Regions from separate parts of the Priestia sp. TRN 1309 genome, predicted to be linked through region 2. Evidence: riboswitches for the same ligand, from Rfam matches in the RefSeq annotation. Region 2 holds a riboswitch; each other region holds the start of a gene.

Evidence for each region. A riboswitch is a leader RNA that binds a small molecule or an ion and turns the genes downstream of it on or off. The one in region 2 is predicted to bind cyclic di-AMP.
Region 1: it holds a riboswitch for cyclic di-AMP, as region 2 does, so the genes downstream of both, ACRPLQ_RS03085 (potassium channel family protein) here and ACRPLQ_RS02395 (dicarboxylate/amino acid:cation symporter) in region 2, are expected to answer to the same signal.
Region 3: it holds a riboswitch for cyclic di-AMP, as region 2 does, so the genes downstream of both, kdpF (K(+)-transporting ATPase subunit F) here and ACRPLQ_RS02395 (dicarboxylate/amino acid:cation symporter) in region 2, are expected to answer to the same signal.

The regions. Positions count from the first base shown of each region.
Region 1 covers NZ_JBOZGM010000001.1:600,731-608,530, forward strand. The annotation lists gene ACRPLQ_RS03065 (S1C family serine protease) at 1-281, shown strand, start outside; gene ACRPLQ_RS03070 (peptidyl-prolyl cis-trans isomerase) at 278-1,180, shown strand; gene ACRPLQ_RS03075 (Lrp/AsnC family transcriptional regulator) at 1,469-1,924, opposite strand; gene ACRPLQ_RS03080 (carboxymuconolactone decarboxylase family protein) at 2,045-2,503, shown strand; cyclic di-AMP (ydaO/yuaA leader) riboswitch at 2,619-2,763, shown strand; gene ACRPLQ_RS03085 (potassium channel family protein) at 2,888-3,547, shown strand; gene ACRPLQ_RS03090 (TrkH family potassium uptake protein) at 3,551-4,870, shown strand; gene ACRPLQ_RS03095 (YjcZ family sporulation protein) at 5,198-5,278, shown strand; gene ACRPLQ_RS03100 (YjcZ family sporulation protein) at 5,468-5,554, opposite strand; gene ACRPLQ_RS03105 (tetratricopeptide repeat protein) at 5,728-6,225, shown strand; gene ggt (gamma-glutamyltransferase) at 6,635-7,800, shown strand, end outside.
Region 2 covers NZ_JBOZGM010000001.1:470,033-477,832, forward strand. The annotation lists gene ACRPLQ_RS02385 (ATP-binding protein) at 1-821, shown strand, start outside; gene ACRPLQ_RS02390 (NAD(P)/FAD-dependent oxidoreductase) at 1,039-2,508, shown strand; cyclic di-AMP (ydaO/yuaA leader) riboswitch at 3,111-3,265, shown strand; gene ACRPLQ_RS02395 (dicarboxylate/amino acid:cation symporter) at 3,446-4,681, shown strand; gene ACRPLQ_RS02400 (aspartate aminotransferase family protein) at 4,790-6,139, shown strand; gene ACRPLQ_RS02405 (CoA transferase subunit A) at 6,140-6,841, shown strand; gene ACRPLQ_RS02410 (3-oxoacid CoA-transferase subunit B) at 6,826-7,488, shown strand; gene ACRPLQ_RS02415 (peptidase) at 7,502-7,800, shown strand, end outside.
Region 3 covers NZ_JBOZGM010000002.1:3,926-11,725, reverse strand. The annotation lists gene kdpC (potassium-transporting ATPase subunit KdpC) at 29-595, opposite strand; gene kdpB (potassium-transporting ATPase subunit KdpB) at 609-2,684, opposite strand; gene kdpA (potassium-transporting ATPase subunit KdpA) at 2,706-4,367, opposite strand; gene kdpF (K(+)-transporting ATPase subunit F) at 4,392-4,472, opposite strand; cyclic di-AMP (ydaO/yuaA leader) riboswitch at 4,770-4,910, opposite strand; gene ACRPLQ_RS07355 (hypothetical protein) at 4,926-5,063, opposite strand; cyclic di-AMP (ydaO/yuaA leader) riboswitch at 5,136-5,278, opposite strand; gene ACRPLQ_RS07350 (undecaprenyldiphospho-muramoylpentapeptide beta-N-acetylglucosaminyltransferase) at 5,438-6,505, opposite strand; gene ACRPLQ_RS07345 (CHY zinc finger protein) at 6,683-7,018, shown strand; gene ACRPLQ_RS07340 (ArsR/SmtB family transcription factor) at 7,038-7,352, opposite strand; gene ACRPLQ_RS07335 (putative quinol monooxygenase) at 7,557-7,800, shown strand, end outside.

The sequences.
Region 1 (7,800 bases), 130 kb from region 2:
CTGCAACAAAACAAGATCAGCTAGGCCTAACAAGCGATACGTCTGAAGGAGTTGTCGTAACGACGGTTGAACCATTCTCTTCTGCTTCTGATGCTGGTTTACAATCAAAAGACGTGATTGTTGCCATCGATGGAAATGAAGTCAAAACATCCAGTGATTTACGTCAATATCTATACACAAAACGCAAAGTAGGAGACACGGTAAAATTAGACGTGTACCGAAATGGAAAAAAACAAACTATTTCTCTGAAGCTTTCAGAGCAGCAGGATAACAATGGATGAGTTCAGCACCGTTAAAGCTGCTGCTAGCAGTATTAACAGCGTTCGGATTTTTAACAGGCTGCGGAGGGAAGCATTCAAACACGATGTTTCCTTCTGTAGAAATTAGTCAGCTATCTTCTGCTAAAGAAGTGGCAGCGTATGAAGGAGGAAAGGTGACAGGAGCTGAATTCAATCGTTTTTTAGCAGTTGAAGGGTTCTTAAATCCCGATGCTCCGCTAAATGATACAAGCTACCGCAAAGAGTTGTTGCGGCAGCTTGTCATGCAAAAAATCTTAATTTCGCATCTAAAGACAAGTGACACGGTACAGAAAAAAGTCGAGGATATGTGGAAACAAATCAAACGTTCATATGACGAAGATACAAGAAAACAAGGCTATGAAGTCTTGCACATTCGTTCTAGCGATGTAACTAAACAGCTAATAAATCAGTTTAAATTAGAAGAATATTTCCGTAAACAAATTGCGTCTGATGAACTAGACGCTTACTATACACGTATTGAGAATGATGTAACGCGCGTATCTTTTTCGCAGCTAACTTTTACAACTTTACATGATGCCGAGACCGTTGCGGCTGAGCTGCAAAAAGGAACATCGCTTCAAGACGTTCAAAAAAAATATGCTGATGTCCAGACCGTCAGCAAAATAGAGAATGATGATAATCTAAAGCTTTCGAATCTATCTCCCTCTTTTATAGATGTTTTAAAAAAACAGCACATCGGAGAGTGTAGTAAGCCCATTAAAATGGGTAAAGTCTATTATATTCTTATTTTAAAACAAAAAGATAAAAAAACGGAATCAGAAGTCAAAGAAGAAATGATGAAAGAACTTGTTTTGAATCATATCAACCGGTATATCCAGGATCAACTGCCAAGGTTTCACGTGACTTTCAACCTTAGGTAGTTCCCTTTTATATAGATTGATTGTTTTCAAAAAACAAGCAGGTAAAAGAGCTTTCTATTAATAGAGAGCTCTTTTACATTTTTAAGTAGACAGAAATGTCGGTACCTGATAGAATGAAGTTGTAAAACTTTCATTATTCGGAAAATTTATACCCTCCAGCTTTGGAGGGTTATTTTTTATGCTTTTGGACGAATAAAAGAGGCTAGGACAGAAGTAGTTTAGTGGAAAGAAGATCCGAACGATGAATCGTTCGGATCTTTTCGTTAGTACGGTGAACGTATGTTTCAATCACTTTTCATCTTTTAAATGACTCAATAATGCAGAAGACATCTCCACGTGAGAAAGGGCGATGTGTGAAATCGTTTTGGCATAAGGTGTAATTTCGTTAATAAATTGCTCGAGTACGTGCAGGTGAGGAAGCTGAAGCTTTGTAATGAAGCAAGCCTGTCCGGCGATGCGTTCACAGAATAAAGCATAGGGATACTGAGAAATAAATCGTTTAAAACGCTCGTGCTCTCCGTTTTTCATGGTTACTTCAATAAAACACGAGACGGGCAACTGCAGCTTTTCATAATCAATATCGATTGTATATCCTTTTATAATACCAAAGCTCTCTAGCTGTCTTACTCGCTCTGCCACTGAAGGAGGAGACAGGTTAATTTGTTTTCCTAGCTCTCTTAAGGAAAGACGGCTGTTTTGCTGCAGTGCCTGCAAAATCGATAAATCAATTTCATCAATTTTCAATTGGAAACCTTCTTTCATATTAATGTTTCATTTGATTAGTAATAGCAGATAATATGTTTTATTTGTTATCTGAAATCTCCATTTTTCTTACTATAATAATTAAAAAGGAGTGAGTAAAAAATGGCAAGAGTTTTGTTAACAAACGAAGAGGGAACAAATTTTGAAAAAGCACTGAATTTAATTCCAGATGTAAAAAGGTTGTATGATGAGCTATACGACAAGCTTTGGAACAGTGATATAGTAAAAAGAGAGACTAAGGAAAAAATCAGGCTTTATCTAGCAGGTGTTAACGGCTGTGAGACGTGTATGAGCATGTCATATGTAGGCGATAAGACGCTTAATCAAAAAGTGTTAAGAGAAAAAGAGCTGGAAGAAAAAGATCGACTGCTGTTTCGATTTATAGATGTATACCGAGTGCGTCCAAGGGATTTGACGGATGCTGATATGGATCAATTAAAGAAATTTTACAGTGATACGCAGCTATTAGAGCTTTTGGCCGTTATTAATTTGTTTGATCAATTTCACAAACTGATTGTCAGTTTAGATTTATATGATTTTTGCAGTTTGCAGCGCAAGTGATGTCTTCCCTAAAAATATCTTGACAGACAAAATCCACAGGAGTAAGATAGCTTTCGTGAAGTGAAACGTATCATGAATCGAATCGATTATTCTAAAAAATAGATCATAGACATTTGAATAAAAATCGCTTAATCCATTACGGAGCGGAGGACCCATTATTTACGCACATATTGTGCTCCGGGGTGAATCCTTAAAAAGGTAGGGTTACTCTTAAAACCCGAACCCGACAGCTAACTTCGCAAGCGTTTTGAGGGGGAAGAGTGTGAAAAAACACAGGAGCCTTCCTGTGTTTTTTTGCGCTTTTTTTAAGAAAAACATGTAATTTTTTAGAAAAAGTATAAGCTAAGAGAACACACAGCAGTTGAAGAAAGGAATAAATACATTATGAAAAAACAGTTTGCTGTATTGGGATTAGGTCGTTTTGGAGGCAGTTTGGTTGAAGAGTTTGCTAATTTGGATGTGGATGTGCTCGCTATTGACCGCAATCAGGAGGTAGTAAAGAAATATAGCAACTCAGCTACATATGTCGTGCAAGCGAACGCAATTGATGAAGCTAGCTTAAAAGGGCTAGGCATTCGTAACGTTGATCATGCTCTTATTTCGTTTGGAGACGATATTGAAGCAAGCGTGCTTGCAACGATGCTTTTAAAAGATATGGGCGTTAAGCAAGTATGGGTAAAAGCGGTGAATATGTATCATCAAAAAGTGCTGGAGAAAATAGGAGCGGACAAAGTCATTCATCCTGAGCGCGATATTGCGAAGCGGATTGCTCATCACGTGGTGTCAGAAAAAATTATTGACTATATTGAACTGTCTAAAGACTATAGTATTGTTGAAATTGTCGCTTCTAAGAAACTTCATAATAAAACGCTGTTTGATTTAAATATTCGTGCAAAGTACGGCTGTAATATCATCGGTTTTCAGCGAAAAGACGGGGAAATGGTGATTTCGCCTACGGCGCATGAAACAATTGAACAAGGAGATATGCTGATTGTTATCGGACATAATCGCGATTTAAACCGTTTTGAAGAAGAAGGAGTTTAACTTATGAAAAAAAAAATTGTTAGGCTTACGCCGCCGCAGCTGCTTGTCTCCATTTTTGGCGGAGGAATTATTATTGGTGCTCTTTTATTAATGATGCCTTTTTCTACTACTGAGCCAATCAGGTGGGTAGACGCCCTTTTTACATCTACTTCCGCTATGACAGTGACCGGCTTAGCCGTCGTAGATACAGGTACGCGTTTTACCGTCATCGGTCAAACGATTATTATGCTGTTAATTCAAATAGGCGGTCTTGGCATTATGTCATTTGCCGTGCTGATTTTTATGATGCTAGGTAAAAAAATTGGATTTAAAGAGCGTATGCTCGTTCAGCAGGCATTAAATCAAACGAGCGTCGGCGGAGTTGTCCTGCTAGTTAAAAGGCTGTTTATCTTTTCATTTTTAATTGAGTTTGTTGCACTTATCTTTTTAGCGATACGCTGGGTTCCGGAATTCGGATGGTCTAAGGGGCTATTCTTTAGCTTGTTTCATTCAATTTCAGCTTTTAATAACGCAGGGTTCGGACTATTATCTGACAGCTTAGTTCAGTATGTAGGAGATCCTATTATTAACATAACGATTTCCTTTTTGTTTATTATTGGTGGGTTAGGATTTACCGTTCTTGCTGATATGTGGGTAAAAAAATCGTATAAAAAACTAACGCTGCATTCAAAAATTATGATTATCAGCACGTTTGCCATTAACGTGATTGCCATGCTTTTTATTTTTTTCTTAGAGTACGGCAATTCACATACACTTGGAAGTTTGTCATTAGGAGACAAAGTGTGGGCGTCTTATTTTCAAGCGGTAACAACACGCACAGCAGGTTTTAATAGTATCGATATAGGAAGTCTACATGATTCCACTATATTTTTAATGGTTATGTTAATGTTCATAGGTGCAGGAAGTGCGTCAACAGGAGGAGGTATTAAACTAACAACGTTTGTGGTGATTGTCTTTTCTGTATGGGCATTTTTACGAAGCAGGGAAGATATTGTGCTGTTAAAGAGACGGCTTCTTCCTCTTCATGTGTTTAAGGCACTAGCCATTACGATGATTTCGATTATGTTTGTGTTTGGGGCCATTTTTCTATTAAATATCTCAGAAAACCTGCCGTTTATAAAAATTATGTTTGAAGTGGTTTCTGCGTTTGGAACAGTGGGGTTATCGATGGGAGCAACTCCTGAGCTTTCATACTTTGGACGCGTGATTATTATCTTTATCATGTTTTTAGGAAAAGTGGGGCCATTAACCCTTGCGTTTTCATTATCTAAGCAAAAGCGTGAAGCCGTTCGCTATCCAAACGAAGATATAATGCTAGGATAGAAAAATCGCCTTCGATGAGGCGATTTTTTTATATTATTTATACGTTCAAGACATATAAGAGGTTACGCACAAAACAGTTGCGATGAATAAAAAGAAGGCAAAAACAAGAACAATGGGCAATTTGGAATGTCGGCGCATTAAAGCCCCTCCTTTTTTATAGTAAAAAAATCTCTTACTATATATAACGAAAGAAACAAAAATATGATTCACTTTTTTTGGCGAAATTTGAAGGTTTTTCTCATTGGAAAAATCCGCACCCCTGTCCTAAACATTTTGCCAAGCTGTTGCATACACTAAAAGCAGATAACAGGAAGTGAGGGATGGTACGTGGGAAAACAAAATTTTGCGTTAATCGTTGTGTTATTTGTTTTACTTGTTATTGTAGGTGCGTCTGGCTTTCGCTTTTAAACGTTAACTTTATTTGCGCATAGCCCCCGTCAAAAAGGGCATACTAGGCGGAAGTAAAAACCAAAAATTTCTTCAATATTGCCGAACAATGAGTTCCTCTACTCATTCATCTAATCGGTATGTAGCCATGCGAAAGCATGGTTTTTTTTGAAATAGGAGAGGATGAATGATGTTCATCCTCTCTAGAAATTAGTAGTAGCAAGAACACCCTACGATTACTAATAGGATAAATAAAACAACGATAAATGAAAAACCAAAACCGCCTTTTGCGCCCATATGTGTAACCTCCTTTAATAAAAGTCTCTATATCCTATGTACTAATTGGGTTAAGTGATTGAGAAATTTGCCTATTTTTTAATGGTAACGTTTTTTGTGAAGAATGAAGAACACTTACTTTTTTCATTTGCGCAGAAATCCTTTATGATAAAGAGGAAAAGGAGGGCAAACAGGTGGGAATACATGCACAATACGTCATGAATCAGCTAGAAGAGGGAAAGTGGAAAGAGATCAAGCGCGAAATTCAACAAGAAATGAAGAAAAAACCTCAAGCATCTGATTTGTACTGTTACTTAGCCGTTTGTTTAGCAAAGCAAATTGAAGAATCAATTATCTTTGAAAAAATGGTATTGAACTTAGAAATGGACCGGGCTCTTCATCAGGCATTAACATTAAATCCATCTTCAAGTTTGGCGCACTTCGTTCGAGGAATAAAATATCGGGAAACTCCGCTCATGTTTGGAGGGAATTACGAAAAATCGCTGTTTTATTTGCAGAAGGCGCAAGATCTTGGTTTTGAAGGGATTATGCTGCCGCTCGAACTCGCCAAAACCTATATTCAATTAAAAGAAATGGAAAAAGCGAAAGAACAAATCGCCTATGCTCGGGAAATCAATCCTACGCACGCGGACATTAAAAAAGTCGAAAACATGCTCCAAACAGGACGATGAATCTAAAGTCCTGTTTTATTTTTGATTTTCAGAAAACGTATGCTGATTTTCATAAAGGATTGCTTTTTATATAACAATAAGAATATTTATAAAAAATTTAAGAAGTGCATGTAAGTCGAACGACTTCTTAACTGCTAGATTTTCTACATTATTAGAGCGTTCAGTCTACATAGTTCCAAAAATAGTAAGAAACTATCAGCCTATGGATAAATTGTTAGAAAATATAGATAATTGTAAATGAATAGAGAGAAAAGTTAAACATGCGATTAACTAAAAAAGCAAAGGTATGATTTACTTTGCTTTTTATTTATACGCATATGTAAAAAATATCATAATAAACCAATTTATTCTTTATGAAATCCATCGTCTCAGGCGATGTGAAATAATGTATTTGAAGGAGGAGACCCAGATGAAGGTTATGAAGATGTTGGCTATTACGTTATTTAGTTTATGTTTAATTGTCACACCAGCTGCTGCTGAAGTTCCGGGTGTCGACCATTCAATGAAACGGGGTGCTACACAAGGAATTGTAGCGGCATCTCACCCGCTGGCTGCTGAAGCGGGGAGGAAAGTGTTAGCTGAAGGCGGAAACGCTGTAGATGCGGCAGCGGCCATTCAACTATCTCTAAACGTTGTGGAACCGATGATGTCTGGTATCGGCGGAGGCGGTTTTATGATGATTTATGAAAAAAAGAAAGATAAAATTACGATGCTAGACAGCCGTGAAATGGCACCGGCTGATGTCACGCCTAAGCTGTTTTTAGATTCAAAAGGAAAAGTCATTCCTTTCAGTAAACGTCACATAACAGGAAAAGCAGTTGGAGTTCCTGGCACGTTAAAAGGAGTAGAAACAGCCCTTGAAGATTATGGAACCATGGACTTATCAGATGTTATTAAACCTGCTATTACTCAAGCGGAACAAGGAATTAAAGTGAATTGGTCGATGGCTCAGTATATCGATGAAAATGCGGACAAGCTTGAAAGATACCAAACGGCCGGTAATGTATTTGTACCGAATGGCAAGCCGTTAAAAGAAGGAGATAAGCTTGTTCAGCCTGATCTTGCGAAAACATTAAAGCTTATTCAAAAAGAAGGGTCAGACGCTCTTTATAAAGGAGAAATTGGAAAAGCGCTTGTTAAAGAAGTTCAAAAACGCGATGGAAGCATGACCATGGATGATTTAAAAAATTATGTTGTAAAAGAACGCGAGCCGGTCAAAACAACTTACCGAGGCTACGATGTGGTTAGTGCGGCTCCTCCTAGCTCCGGCGGATTAACCGTGCAGCAAATTTTAAAGCTAATGGAAGGTTATGATGTAGAAAAAATGGGTTCCAATACGCCACAGTATTTGCAGCATTTAACGGAAGCGATGCACTTAGCTTTTGCGGACCGAGCGGCGTATATGGCAGATGAAGACTTTTACGAAGTGCCGAAAAAAGGCCTGTTAGATGAAGATTATATTAAAGAACGTCGTAAATTAATTAATCCAAATAAAGCAACGCCTAATGTTAAAGAAGGAGACCCTTGGAAATATGAAGGAAAAGAAAATCCAAATAAAGCAACGATAACGGAAGA
Region 2 (7,800 bases):
GGCCACGTGTTGATGTGAAACTATTGACTAAAAAAGGGGTCGTCATTATTGAATCTTCGGCAACCAAAATTAAGTTTGAAGGACAGGATGCCATTCAGTATATTATTCGCGACGTAACGGATCGAAAAAAATATGATGAAATGGCAAGCAAATCTGAAAAGCTTACAATGGTGAGCAAGCTAGCGGCAGGAGTAGCACATGAAATCCGTAATCCAATGACGGCGATTAAAGGGTTTATTCAGCTGCTAAAAGCATCGAAACAGTATAATGAAGAATACAATGATATTATGCTTGAAGAATTGAATCGCGTCGAATCCATTATTCAAGAATTTTTAACGCTGGCCAAGCCTAAAATTGAAAATTCATACCATCCGAAAAGTCTCAATCAAATCATACGTCACGTGACATTACTATTAGATACACACGCCAATTATAAAAATTGTCGTATTATTAATGAGATTAGTGATGAGATTACAATCTTTTGTGAAGAAAATGCGCTTAAACAAGTTTTTATTAATTTAATTCAAAATGCGCTTGAGTCAATGAGCAAAGGTACAGTTAAAGTTACCGTTGAGAAAAGAAATGAATACGGCATGGTCATTATCGAGGATGAAGGATGTGGAATTGATGAGCAATCTTTAGCTCGGCTAGGTGAACCATTTTATTCCACCAAACAAACAGGAACTGGGCTAGGATTAATGATTAGCTACCGAATAATCGAACAGCATCAAGGGCATATTTCATTTGCGAGTAAAGTAGGAGTAGGAACAAAAGTAGAAATTGCTCTTCCGTATATTAAAGAACCAGTGAACATTTCGTAGCGCTTGCTATTCGTTCGCTGGTTTTTATTTGGTTGAAATAAAAACGAATGTTTTTTTATTTTTTTATTTTAATGTTCGTGTATATTGTTGACTAAAGGGTTTGTTTTTGATATATTATCAAATGGCTAGAAAATAACCGAATGATAATAAAAAAAGAAAATTCGGTCAATAACTTTTATCTTTTACCCAAAGAAAAAAGATGATGGGAGAATGTACAATGAACTCAAAATATGATGTTATTGTGGTAGGGGCAGGACCCGCTGGAATTTTTACTTGCTATGAGCTAACGTTAAAATTACCGGAAGCAACTATTTTATTAATCGATAAAGGACACGATATCTATCGACGTAATTGTCCGATTCTTCAGAAAAAAATTGAAAAATGTCCCCCTGCAGTTGGCAGAAAAGAGTTTGCTGGCTGTTTGCCTGCTTGTTCTATCACAAATGGTTTCGGTGGAGCCGGCGCATATTCAGATGGGAAGTTTAATATCACCAGTGAATTTGGAGGCTGGATGACGGATTATCTGTCTGAATCACAGGTGGTAGATTTAATTAAATACGTGGATGAAATTAATTTAAAACACGGAGCAACCGATACGATTACGGATCCGTTAACTGATAAAGTTCGTGAAATTGAAAAACGCGGATACGCAGCAGGATTAAAGCTATTGCGTGCCCAAGTGCGTCATTTAGGAACAGAGCAAAATTTAGAAATTTTAAAAAGCATTTATGAATACTTAAAAGAAAAAATTGATATGCAGTATAAAACGGAAGTAGCCGATTTAATAACAGAAAAAGAAGATGGTCAGCATATCGTGCGCGGTATTGAATTGAAGAATGGTGACAGAATTACGGCTGATAAAGTCGTGGTTTCACCAGGTCGAGACGGCTCGAAGTGGATGAGCGACTTACTAAAAAAACGCCGTTTGAAAATGATTAACAATCAAGTAGACATCGGTGTTCGAGTAGAAACATCTAACGTTGTTATGGAAGAAATCAACAAGCACTTGTACGAAGGGAAATTTATTTACAATACGTCTGTAGGTACAAGAGTCAGAACGTTCTGCAGCAATCCTTCAGGGCATGTGGTAGTAGAGAATCATTCAGGGATTATGTTAGCAAATGGACACGCATACAAAGATCCGAAGCTTGGAAGTCAAAATACGAACTTTGCGCTGCTTGTTTCTCATAAATTTTCGGATCCATTTGATCAGCCGAACGAATATGCGCACGAAGTATCAAGATTAGCTAATATGCTGTCAAACGGAGGCTTAGTTGTTCAAAAGTATGGAGATATTTTAAAGGGGCGCCGTTCAACAGCGAATCGAATTAAAGAAGGCTTTTTAGAACCAACGTTAAAAGAAGCTGTCCCTGGTGATTTGGGTTTAGTGCTTCCATACAATACAATGAAAAGCTTAATTGAAATGACAGAAGCACTGGATCATGTAACGCCTGGGTTAGCATCTGAACATACGCTGTTTTACGGTGTGGAAGCGAAATTTTACTCCGCCCGTCCGAAGTTAAACGATAAGTTTGAAACTGAAATTTCCGGTTTATACGTGGGAGGAGACGGAGCTGGTATTACGCGAGGACTCGCGCAGGCAAGTGCGTGTGGTGTGTGGGTAGCGCGTGACATTGTTGAAAAATTAAAGAATCGTAAAGCAAGTTCTGAACCTGTTACTGTATAAAAAAAGAGGCCGTCACGGCCTCTTTTTTTTATGGGTTAAATAACGAGAGGGAATAAGTAAAAAGTAAAGAACTTGTACCGCTCCAACTCCGATAGTTTTATACGATAATTACCCGCTCCTTTTTTAAAAGATAGTAGGAAATCTATACTTCTATCTTGAGCAGAATTAAGTAGAATAAGGGGAATTGATAATGTCGATTTCTTCGCATCAATAAAGTCAGTGAAATTTTAGGGAGTGTATATCAAGCAGTACAAGGATAAAATCAACAGTTGGAAAGAGTTATTTTTTTGATAAGTAAAATATTTATGGAAGCAGTAAAGTACATGGATATTAGAATAATTATACATATTTATGAATGATATTAATGAGAAGAAAGTTCACTTTATAAACTATTTTTTGAATTAATTTTTTATTCATTAGATTGTAAGTCTTGTTAAATAGGTGTTTTTGGTTTATTGAAATATGGTGTAAATATTTTAAAATATAACAATTCTCAACTTTTTACGATAAAATCATGCATTATTTTTGAATAAAAACTTGACAGGAATACATAAAATGAATTTTAATTAAAGTAACAATTATTATCATGCAAAAATATTAAAGAAAATTATTTGCTTAATCTCTTTTGTTTTATAAGAGAACGGAGGACCCATATTTGTGCGTAATGTACTTGGGGTGAATCTTGAATGAATCAAGTAGGGTAACTCACGTACCCGAATCCGACAGCTAACTCCGTAAGCATTCAGTGAGGGAATAACAGGTCTATGAAACCATGATATTCTCATGGTTTTTTGTATAGCTAAAAATATTCCTAAACTATTAATCTGAAAATTTTTAATATATTGTATATTTTGAGTGTTATCACCCTCAATGCATGGTAAAATAAGTATAGTAGTTAGAATCATTCTAATATAATTTATTTATGGGAGGTAAATCTATGAAGCTATCGACAAAGATCATTATCGCGCTAATTGCTGGTGCTGTTGTAGGAGTGTTGATTAATGCTTTTGCTCCAAGTGCTTTTGCTCCGCTGGACAAGTACTTGTTTACGCCGCTTGGGCAAATTTTCTTAAGCTTAATTAAAATGCTTGTTGTACCAATTGTGTTTTTCTCTATCACGTTAGGCGTAGCAGGTTTAGGAGATCCTAAAAAACTGGGAAGAATCGGGGCAAAAACAGTTTCGTACTTCCTAGTGACAACAACCGTTGCTATTGTAATTGGTTTATTATTAGCGTTTGTTATTAAACCAGGAACATTTGGATCTTTTGATACAAAAAACGCTTCTTTTGAAGCTGAAAAAGCACCGCCGGTTGGAGAGACATTCTTAAATATGATTCCAGTCAATCCAATCCAAGCGATGGCTGAAGGGAATATGCTTCAACTTATCGTTTTCTCTATCTTTATCGGTTTTGGTATTACGATGCTTGGAAGTAAAACCAAAGGGCTTTATAATTTACTCGAGCAAGGCAATGAATTGATGATGTACCTTGTAAATCTAGTGATGAAGTTTGCTCCTTACGGAACATTTGGGCTTCTTGCAACAGCGGTTGGAAGTCAAGGCTGGCAGGCAATTAAAGCGATGGGGCTTTACATGATTGTAGTCGTGCTCGCACTGTTCATCCATTCGATTGTAACATATGGGGGGTCAGTCGCTCTTATGGCCAGACGTAACCCTATTGAATTTTTTAAAGGTTTTGCTCCTGCGATGACAGTTGGATTCAGTACATCAAGCAGTAGTGCAACGCTTCCGATTTCAATGAATGTGGCTCAAAAAAATCTTCGTGTCCCGGAGTCCATCAGCAGTTTTGTTCAGCCGTTAGGTGCTACCATTAACATGGATGGAACAGCAATTATGCAAGGTGTCGCGACTATTTTTATTGCGCAAGTATACGGCGTTGACCTGTCGCTGGGTGCTCTTGTGACGGTTGTATTAACAGCGGTGCTTGCTAGTATTGGTACAGCAGGCGTGCCGGGAGTTGGTCTCATTATGCTAGCGATGGTATTGAGTTCGGTTGGCCTGCCTGTAGCAGGTATCGGATTGATTATCGGGATTGATCGCTTGCTTGATATGCTTCGTACATCTGTAAATATTACGGGAGACGCTGCGTGTGCCGTTATTGTGGCTGAGTCAGAAGCAAAGCGTATCGATAAATCTGTAACGCAATCGGCTTAATAAATGTAAAAGCTCTAGCTATATGCTAGGGCTTTTTTTATTGGCAAGAAACTCTTCTTTTCAGCATACAGTTTAATAAGAGTATGTGTTTGAAAGGAGAGTGCGGAAATGAATAAGACCCATGTGATAAAGCCGCTGCTCGACGACGACTACCCAGTTATTTCATATGGAAAAGGAATTTATTTGTACGACCAAGATGGAAAAAAGTACATAGATGCTTCGTCAGGGGCAGTTACAGCAAGTATCGGACACGGCGTAAAAGAAATTATTGATGCGATGACGGATCAGGCACAGAAAGTTGCGTTTGTATATCGGTCGCAGTTTACAAGCGATCCGACGGAAGCCTTAGCTAAGAAACTATGTGAATTAAGCAGCAATCATTTCCAGTGGAGCTTTTTTGTTAACAGCGGGACAGAAGCGACTGAAACGGCTATGAAAACAGCCATTCAGCATTTTCAAGAGCAAGGAAAGCCAACCAAAACAAAGGTTTTGTCACGCTGGATGAGCTATCACGGTATTACAATAGGAGCGCTGTCTATGTCAGGGCACGTTGGAAGACGAAAACGTTTCTCGTCTTTGCTTGAAGATTATCCTTCGGTTTCACCTCCTTATTGCTATCGATGTCCGTTTCATCAAACCTATCCATCCTGTAATCTTGCTTGTGCACACGAATTGGAAACAGTTATCAAACGAACCGGCCCTGAACATATTGCTGCTTTTATTACAGAGCCCATTGTAGGAGCTGCCGGAGCAGCTCTTACACCTCCACCCGGTTATTATGAAGTGATAAGAGAAATTTGTGATAAATATGATGTGTTATGGATAGCCGATGAAGTCATGACTGGAGTTGGGCGTACAGGCGTGATGTTTGCATATGAGCACTGGGGAGCTAAACCAGACATCATGACGCTTGGAAAAGGAGTGGGAGCAGGATATACACCGATAGCCGTTACGTTAGCTAGCAGCAAAACGATTGAACCTATCATGAACGGATCCAAATTAATTATGAGCGGCCATACGCTAAGCGCTAATCCGCTGTCAGCGGCTGTAGGGCTAGCTGTCTTAGCCTATATTGAAAAGAACGATCTTGTTCAACAAGTAGCGCTGAAAGGAGCCTATTTAGTAAAAAAATTGAAGGAGCTTCAACTTCTTTACCCTATCATTGGTGATATTCGTGGCAAAGGCTTACTAGTTGGTCTTGAGCTTGTACAAAATCCAAAAACGAAGGAGCCTTTTTCATCCTCCGAAAATATGACGGCGCGCGTAATAAGTAAAGCCCATAAAAATGGTCTTCTCCTTTATCCTTCACAAGCAGGAACAGATGGAGTAGAAGGAGACGGTATTATTATTGCGCCGCCATTTACGATTACTCATCGCCAACTTGATGAAGCGGTCGTGTTGCTTTCGAAAACATTGTATGAAGTACAAAATGAAAAACAGGGAAATGAGGTGAAATAAGTGACAAAGGTCGAAAACTCATTTCAAAAGATTACAACTGTGGAACAAGCAATTGAATACGTGGATCATGCTGCTACGCTGATGATAGGAGGGTTTGGAGGCGTAGGCAGTCCGCCTTCTCTCATTGACGGCCTTATTGAAAGCGAAAAATCAAATTTCACACTGATATGTAATGATTCAGGCTTTCCTCATATTGGTGCGGGAAAATTAGTAAGTCAAGGAAGAATTCAAAAACTGATCGCTTCTCACATTGGATCGAATCCCGTGGCTGGAACGCTGATGACAGAAGAAAAGCTGAAAGTTGAGTTTTCTCCTCAAGGAACGCTTGCTGAACGGATTCGAGCGGGGGGAGTTGGACTTGGAGGAGTACTGATTGATGTAGGAATAGAAAATGACATTATTCAATTTGGAAAAGAAAAAGTGGAAGTAGACGGCAAGACATTTTTAGTTGAAAAACCGCTCACAGCCGACGTGGCTTTTGTATATGCAAAAAAAGCAGATCCATTCGGCAACTTGCTCTATGATAAAAGCGCTCGAAACACTAATCCATTAATGGCTATGGCAGGTCGTATAACTATTGCTGAAGTGGAGGAAATCGTTCCTCTTGGCGACATTGACCCAGAGAATGTGATGACGTCAGGCGTATTTGTGGATTATATTGTGCCTTCAAAAGGAGTGAATTGGAAATGGGTTTGGGAATAGATATTCGTCATCGTATTGCAAGACGTGCTGCGGCTGAAATCAAAAACGGCATGATTGTTAACTTAGGGATTGGCATTCCTTCTCTTATTCCTAATTATGTACCAAGCGCTGTTCATGTGATGTTTCATGCTGAAAACGGAATTTTAGGGTTAGGATCTTCGCCTCCTTTAGGTGAAGAAGATGAGAATGTCTGCAATGCAGCAGGCTATCCAACAACTACTGTTCAAGGGGCTTCATACTGTGATAGTGCTACAGCCTTCGCGATGATTCGAAAAGGATACGTCGATATGACCATTCTTGGTGCGTTAGAAGTGAGTGAAAAAGGGGATTTAGCTAATTGGATTGTGCCAGGTAAGCGAGTTCCTGGGATGGGAGGAGCGATGGAATTAGCTCAAAAAGCGAAAAAAGTCATTGTGCTAATGAATCATACGAGCAAGACAGGAGAACCAAAACTGGTCAAGACATGCTCTTTACCTCTTACTGCTTCGGGCTGCGTGGGATTAGTTATTACGGATCGGGCGGTTTTTAAAGTAGAAAAAGATGCGCTTCTTCTAACCGAGTTAATGTCTCCTTATACCGTAGAGGATATTTTGAGTTCAACAGAAGCGACAGTTCGCCTGAGTGATCAATTGATTACGATACGATAAGGAGGACCATTACATGAACATACAGCAATCTATTCATAACTGGATGACAGAGCATCGTCAAAGTGCAGTGCGTTTACTCAAGCGTTTCGTAGAAGAAGCAAGCGTACAGGGTTCTGAAAAGCATGCGCAGGCAATTGTCATTGAACGCCTTCGACAGCTGCAGTTAGATATTGATATATGGGAACCAGACGAAAAAACACTTCGTACCCATGAAGCTTTTGCCTCCAACCGTTCTAGTTTCCGAGATAGCCCGAATGTGGTAGGCGTGTTAAAAGGAAAAGGTGGGGGAAAATCCATCATTTTAAACGGACA
Region 3 (7,800 bases), on a different contig from region 2:
CTTCAGTGCATGAAGCGAGTGCGTGTAATTAGCGTTCTCGTTGAACAGCTAAATTTAGCTCTACTACATTTACTCGTTTTTCACCAAAAGCCCCTTGCTGAGTATGTTCTTTGATTAACTCTTTTAGCGTCTGGGTTTTAATATGGGCTGCTTTTGCCACGCGCTCTACTTGTGCATATGCAGCTTGTGGCGTAATATCCGGATCGAGTCCAGAAGCCGAATTCGTGACGGCATCAATCGGAATCCCTTCTTTTGGTACCTCGTTTTCTTTTTTCCACGCCGCTACGGATTTCTCGATACGATTCGTAAGGTCTTTATTTGAAGGTGCTAAATTCAACGAGCCAGACCCTGCCCCGTTATAATCAATACTAGAAACTCTGCCGTGAAAAAATGCATTGCTTGTAAACTGCTGCCCAATCAGCTTAGAACCGATAACTTGATGATTGTTTGAATAGATTAGGCTGCCGTTTGCTTTACTTGGAACAGCTGTTTGAGCAATACCTGTCATCACAACAGGATAAATAAGACCACAAAGTATCATCATCATAATCGTTAAGCGAACAATAATGCTTCCCGTTCGTTCTGTTTGTATCATCGTTTCTTCTCCTCTACATCACAAATGAAAGTAATAAGTCAATCGCTTTAATCCCAATGAATGGAACTAATACCCCACCTAATCCGTAAATGAACAAATTTTTTCGCAGCAGTGCGTTAGAACTCATCGGCTTATAGGCAATTCCCTTCATGGCTAAGGGAATTAACAGCGGGATAATGACCGCATTAAAAATAAGCGCTGACAATACAGCAGATAGAGGTGAATTCAGCTTCATTACGTTAAGAGCCTCCATTTGCGGAATCGCCAAGGTAAACATCGCTGGAATAATCGCGAAATACTTAGCAATATCGTTTGCGATGCTGAATGTAGTTAAGGCACCCCTTGTCATTAATAACTGTTTTCCGATTGAAACGACTTCAATGATTTTAGTGGGATCCGAATCCAAGTCCACCATATTTGCTGCTTCTTTAGCAGCTGAGGTTCCGCTGTTCATTGCTAAACCAACGTCAGCTTGAGCAAGTGCAGGGGCATCATTTGTTCCGTCACCTGTCATCGCAACTAGCTTGCCTTGCTGCTGTTCGTATTTAATGACTTGAATCTTGTCTTCTGGCTTGCATTCCGCAATAAATTCATCTACTCCAGCTTCTTTTGCAATAGTTGCTGCGGTTAGCGGATTATCTCCTGTGCACATGACTGTTTTAATGCCCATTTTACGAAGTTCATCAAAGCGTTCTTTCATTCCTGGTTTTACCGTGTCTTTTAAATAAATCAAGCCATAAATTTTATCATCGGCGGCGACGGCAAGCGGCGTGCCACCAGCTCCTGCAATTTCGTTCGCTTTTTGCTGTAGATCAGAGGGAACCTTCCCGCCATTTGACTCTACCCATGCCGTGACGGCGTCCACTGCTCCTTTTCGTACAGATACATTCTGTAAGTCAATGCCGCTCATTCGCGTTTCAGCTTTGAATTCTACAAACGTTCCCTGCGTTTTTCTAAGGTCTTCTACTCCCATGCGAGTTTGGATAAAATCAACCACCGAGCGTCCTTCTGGTGTTTCGTCGTAAAGAGAAGAAACAAACGCCCATTTGTACAGTTCACGTTCGTCTACGCCTTCTACAGTCGTTAACTGATGAGCCATTCGGTTTCCAAACGTAATGGTGCCGGTTTTATCTAAAATAATTGTATTGATGTCACCAGCTGCTTCTACTGCTTTTCCTGACATAGCAATCACGTTAAACTGCGTGACTCGATCCATTCCAGCAATTCCAATGGCCGATAATAATCCTCCAATCGTCGTAGGAATAAGGCAGACGAGCAGTGAAATTAAAATAGCCGTGTCGAGTTGAAAATGTAAATAGTTTGTAAAGACAGGAAGCGTCACAACAACTAGTAAAAAAATAATCGTCAAACTTGTCAAAACCGTGTTTAGCGCAATTTCATTTGGCGTTTTTTGACGCTCTGCTCCTTCAACAAGCGAAATCATTTTATCTAAAAACGATTCACCTTGCTCACACGTAATTTTAATTGTAATTTCATCGCTGACAACTCTTGTACCTCCCGTTACAGAGTTAAAATCCCCGCCTGCTTCTTTCATAACAGGTGCCGATTCCCCCGTAATGGCCGATTCATCAACGGACGCCAGTCCTTTAATAATTTCTCCATCTCCAGGAATCATTTCGCCTTGTGAAACGACGACGATATCTCCTTTTTTTAGTTGCGATGCCGAAACTTGTATCATTTGCCCATTTTCAATTTTATTAGCCGTAATATCCCCTTTCGATTGCTTTAATGAGTTTGCCTGTGCTTTTCCTCGACCTTCTGCTAATGCTTCTGCAAAATTAGCAAAAACAATGGTGAAAAATAACACGAGAGATACGGCAATATTAAAGCCTGCGCTTACTGTACTTTCTCCGAAAAGGTCTGGAACAACGGCTAAAAAAAGTGTAATAACAAACCCGATTTCTACTACGAACATGATAGGATTTTTTATCATTGTTCTTGGACTTAGCTTGATAAAAGCCTGTTTTAATGATTGAATAAAAATGGATGAAGCTTGTTTATCTACAGAACCTTGAATGGGACTGTTGTGATCCAATTCAATATTATTTGCAAAATTCCGTTTATTCATTATGATCCTCCGCTTTCTTGATTACAGTGTTAAATACTCAGCAACTGGCCCAAGCACAAGCACTGGGAAAAACGTAAGTGCTCCTACAATAACGGTAGTTCCAATTAAAATGCCGCTAAATAAAGACGTATCTGTTTTAAATGTTCCAGGTGTTTCGGGAACAAGCTGTTTGGATGCTAGTGAGCTCGATACCGCCAGCATCGTAATTAGTCCGAAGTAGCGTCCAATATACATAACGATTCCCGTTGAAATGTTCCAAAACGGCGTTGCATCACCGAGTCCTTCAAAGCCGGATCCATTGTTTGCTGCTGACGACGTAAATTCATACAGTGCCTGACTTAACCCGTGAAAGCCTGGATTTGATATACCTTCCATTCCTAAATGAGTGGTAAGTGCTACAGCTGTTCCTCCTAAAATTAGCAGCGGCTGCAAAATAAGCGTCACGGCGATTAGCTTCATTTCTTTTCCTTCAATTTTTTTACCTACGTATTCTGGTGTTCTTCCAACCATTAAACCTGATAAAAATACGGCGATAATGACGTACATCATGACATTCATAAATCCTGCTCCGACACCGCCAAATACGGTATTTAACATCATATTTCCAAGCGTTAACAACCCGGTAAGAGGCGTAAGAGTATCGTGCATGGTGTTGACTGCACCTGTTTCACTTGCTGTCGTCACGATGGCGTAAAGCGTCGACATGCCGACACCAAAACGGACTTCTTTCCCTTCCATATAACCGTTCGCTTCATTTAAATGAAAAGCATCAAGTCTTGGATTGCCGCCCCACTCTGTTACGAACGCTGTGCTTAAAATAACGATAAACAGCATACTCATCGCTACAAATAAGATGCGGCCTTGCTTACGCTGTCCGATCATTTTTCCGTATGTGAAAGGAAGTGCTGTTGGCAATAAAAGCATAAGGACGATTTGTAATACATTGCTCAACGCGTTAGGATTTTCAAATGGATGAGCTGAATTGACACCAAAAAATCCCCCTCCGTTGTTTCCTAGCTCTTTAATTGAAAGAAAAGAAGCAACTGGTCCCCTTGCTATTTGCTGTGTTGCCCCTTCTATTGTATGGGCAGTAACCGTTCCGCTTAACGTTTGAGGGACACCTAAAAACATAAATAAAATGCCTGTTATAAAAGCGATAGGAAGTAAAATACGCGTAATTGACTTTACAAAATCAACAAAAAAGTTTCCCATTTCTTTCCCTGCCAGCCCACGAATAAAAGCGATTGCTACTGCAAGTGCCGTTGCTGGTGCAGCAAACATCATAAATACAATGGCGGCCATCTGCGAGAAATAGGACAAACCTGATTCGCCGCTGTAGTGCTGCAAGTTCGTATTTGTCATAAAACTAATGGCCGTGTTAAAAGCAAGTGCCGGATCCATTCCTTTGATGTGGCTTGGGTTAAACGGCAGTACCCCTTGAAACCGGAAGATAAGGTACACCACAAAAATCATAAACGTATTCGCCAAAACAAGAGCAAATGCATATTGCTTCCACGTCTGATTAAGCCCTTTAATTCCTGCTGCTTTAAACATCACCGTTTCTATCTTTCCTATCAAGCTAGTGTTTTTATCGTTTGAAAACACATTCGCTATATAAATACCTACGGGCTTTGCAATAAGCGCTACAAAAACAAGCAGCAGCGCAACTGATAGTAGAAAAATCCCCACTTTTTATTCCTCCGCTTATTAAAATTGTTCTGGATTTAACAGTACATATACTAAATAAATTAAAACGAGAACTGAAATACCTAACAAAATGAACGACACTTTCACTTCTCCTCTCTTTCATCTACTACATGAGACGACCAGCAAATAATTCCGTACATAGCAGCTGTTAATATGACAAGCGTTCCAAGCATGATCATATCCAAGTTGCTCCCTCCTAACTGTTTCCTAACAAAAATGATAGCTTCTAAGTTTAGTGACGGTTTCTTTTCATAAAGCATCACGTCCAAAAAAGCTAACCGTGAGACGTGATGCTGATTTTTCCCACTAAAAAACCGCAGAAGAGAGTTCTCTTCCGCGGTTTAATGCACGACAAATAAGCCGTGATTCACACGAATTTTTTACTCCCAAAACGCTTACGGAGTTAGCTGTCGGATTCGGGTTATGGAAGTAACCCTACTCAGTTAAGAGATTCACCCCTAGTACATACGTACAAAATATTGGGTCCCCCGCTCATAATTGATTAAGCGTATCTTTGTTATTTAATTTTTAGACTTAATGCTGACTTTTACTGCTGCGTTTAAAACTTTGATTAGCCAACGTAGACAAATAGCGGTTTGCTAGATCAAAAGATTGCTGATCGCACATGGCCCGATATTCAATCATTTGAATCATTTGCTTAGATAAATGCATCCTGACGCTCCTTTCACCTATATTTTGAAAGGAGCGTACTATCCGCTGTTATAGAAAACGACCACGATTACACCATCCTCTCTCTTAACGCTTACGAAGTTAGCTGACGGGTTCGGGTCAAGAAAGTAACCCTACTCAATTAAGAGATTCACCCCTGATAATTGGGTCCTCCGCTCTTTCCTTCTCTTTCAGAAAAGACTCAGCGTTTCACAGTGGAACGTTTCATGAGAGTAATCTTACTCCTGTTAAAATTTACTGTCAACAACATTTTTTGAAATTTTAAAAGCTTTATTTTTCTATTTTTATTCATTATTTCAAAATAATAATTTCAGAAAAAAAAAAGCGTTCTTATCGAGGAGATAAGAACGCTTTTTTTAGCTCATTTTCTCAATTTCATTTACAAGAATTGAAATGGCATCCGTTTTTGTTGCTTCACGCATTGTACGCTTCATCGTACTTGCCTGCTGCTGAAGCTCATTTACTTCACGCAAAAACAGTTCTTTTGTTAACTGCTCTTCTTCTACAACCATACAGTAGCCTTTTTTCTTAAAGGATTGTGCATTTAAAATTTGATCTCCGCGACTCTGTGCTTTTGATAAAGGAATAATCATCATCGGTTTATGAAGAGCTAAAAACTCAAAAATGGCATTGGATCCACCGCGTGTAATCACATAATCAGTTGCCGCTAGAACATCAGGAAGCTGTTCGTTTACGTATTCTAACTGACGGTATCCTGACTCTTTTTCAAGGCTTGTATCAATATTGCCTTTTCCGCAAAGGTGTACAATTTGGAATTTCTTTTGCAGTTCAGGCAAAGACTCTCGAACGATTTCATTAATACGGCGTGCTCCTAAACTTCCGCCCATAATTGTTAAAATGGGGCGCTTATCATAAAAGCGTAGCCAGCTTTCCCCGTTCGCTGCGCTGCCGCTAAATAGCTCTTTTCGAATAGGTGAACCAACAACCTGCACTTTTTCTTTTGGAAAGTAGTTTGCGGCTTCATCAAAAGAAGTAAAAATTTTAGTGGCAAATTTCTGCGCAATTTTATTTGCCAGTCCCGGTGTTAAATCACTTTCATGAATGAACACGGGAATGTTTAAAGATTTAGCAGCCATTACCACAGGAACTGTGACGAAACCGCCTTTTGAAAAAACAAGAGAAGGCTTTAGTTTTTTCAGCACGCGACGTGCATCGCCAACCCCTTTTGCTACTCGAAATACATCTTTTACATTTTCCATATCTACGTATCGACGCAGCTTCCCGCTTGAAATCGCATGATATGGAACGTTTAATTTTGTAATTAATTCTTTCTCAATACCATTGTGAGAACCGACATAATGGATATCCCATTTTTCACTGTCTAATTCTTTCATGATGGCAATGTTTGGCGTTACGTGCCCCGCTGTTCCGCCTCCGGTAAAAACGATAACTTGCTTACTCATTTTTTCTTCCTCTCTTTGCATCACTTAATCGATCTGTTTTGACATCAATTTTTATCTAATCTTTTTATCATGCAATCTGACATGTAAAACGATGGTTTTATTATAGCATTTTTCTTTTTACATATGTATGATAAGGCGTATAAAAGCATGCTATACTTTTCATAAGGAGTGATGATAATGAACAAATCTGTACCTGCAGTAAAAGGTGACACAGTGGATTCCGAAACGCGCTGTACGCACTATCATACGGATAAAGATATTATCGCAATAAAATTTTATTGCTGTCATACATATTATCCATGCTATCAATGTCATAACGCACATGCGGATCACGACATTAAAAGATGGCCAACATCTATGTTTAATGAAAAAGCTATTCTTTGCGGAGTATGTAAACATGAGCTCTCAATTAATGAATATTTAACCTGTAACTCGACTTGCCCTCACTGTCGTTCTTCTTTTAATCCCGGATGCAGCCTGCATGGACACATTTATTTTGAACAAAAAAGCTGAACAAAACATCGTTCAGCTTTTAAAATAATTGCTCATCTATATTGATAATGGAAGGAAGCAGACCTGGGAACAGTTCCTCAAGTTCTTCTAAACGCAAGGAATAATAGTGCTGCGTACCTTCTATACGTAGTTTGATAATTCCAGCTTCGCGAAGTACTTTAATATGATGTGATAGCGTTGATTTTGATACATTTAATTTTTGATAATACGAACAGGTCTGCTCCTTTCTTGTCGCTAAACACTGTACAATTCGCAGCCGGTTAGGATCACTCAACGCATGTAAAATAGGCGTTAATTTAATTTCAGATTTCGGTGGTTGATAAGGTTTTCTCATGCTTAAAATATAACACAGCTTCTTTTGTGTATCAATGTTCGATAACTTTCGAACTAAATTCCTTGCACTGTTATTTAATCGGTGTTATAGTTTCATTGTTCGATGATATTCGAACTTATCTTCATTTTAATCGTAAATTGAATGAAAGATTAAAAACAAAACAAATAATATAAAGCACCATCATTATTAAAGGAGGAATCATCCATGATTCATTTACAAGCTTCAATGAAAGTTAACCCAGCAAAAAGAGAAGAATTTTTAGAAAACGTACAAGAACTAATTAAGCATTCTTTACAAGAAGAAGGAAACAGCAACTATCAACTATTTGAAGATGCTTTTACACCTAACACATTTATGATGATTGAAGAGTGGAAAAGCGAAGAAGCAATTCAAGCACACAATAAATCAGCTCATTTCCAAAGTTTTGTAGCATTTGCTCAAACTGGCG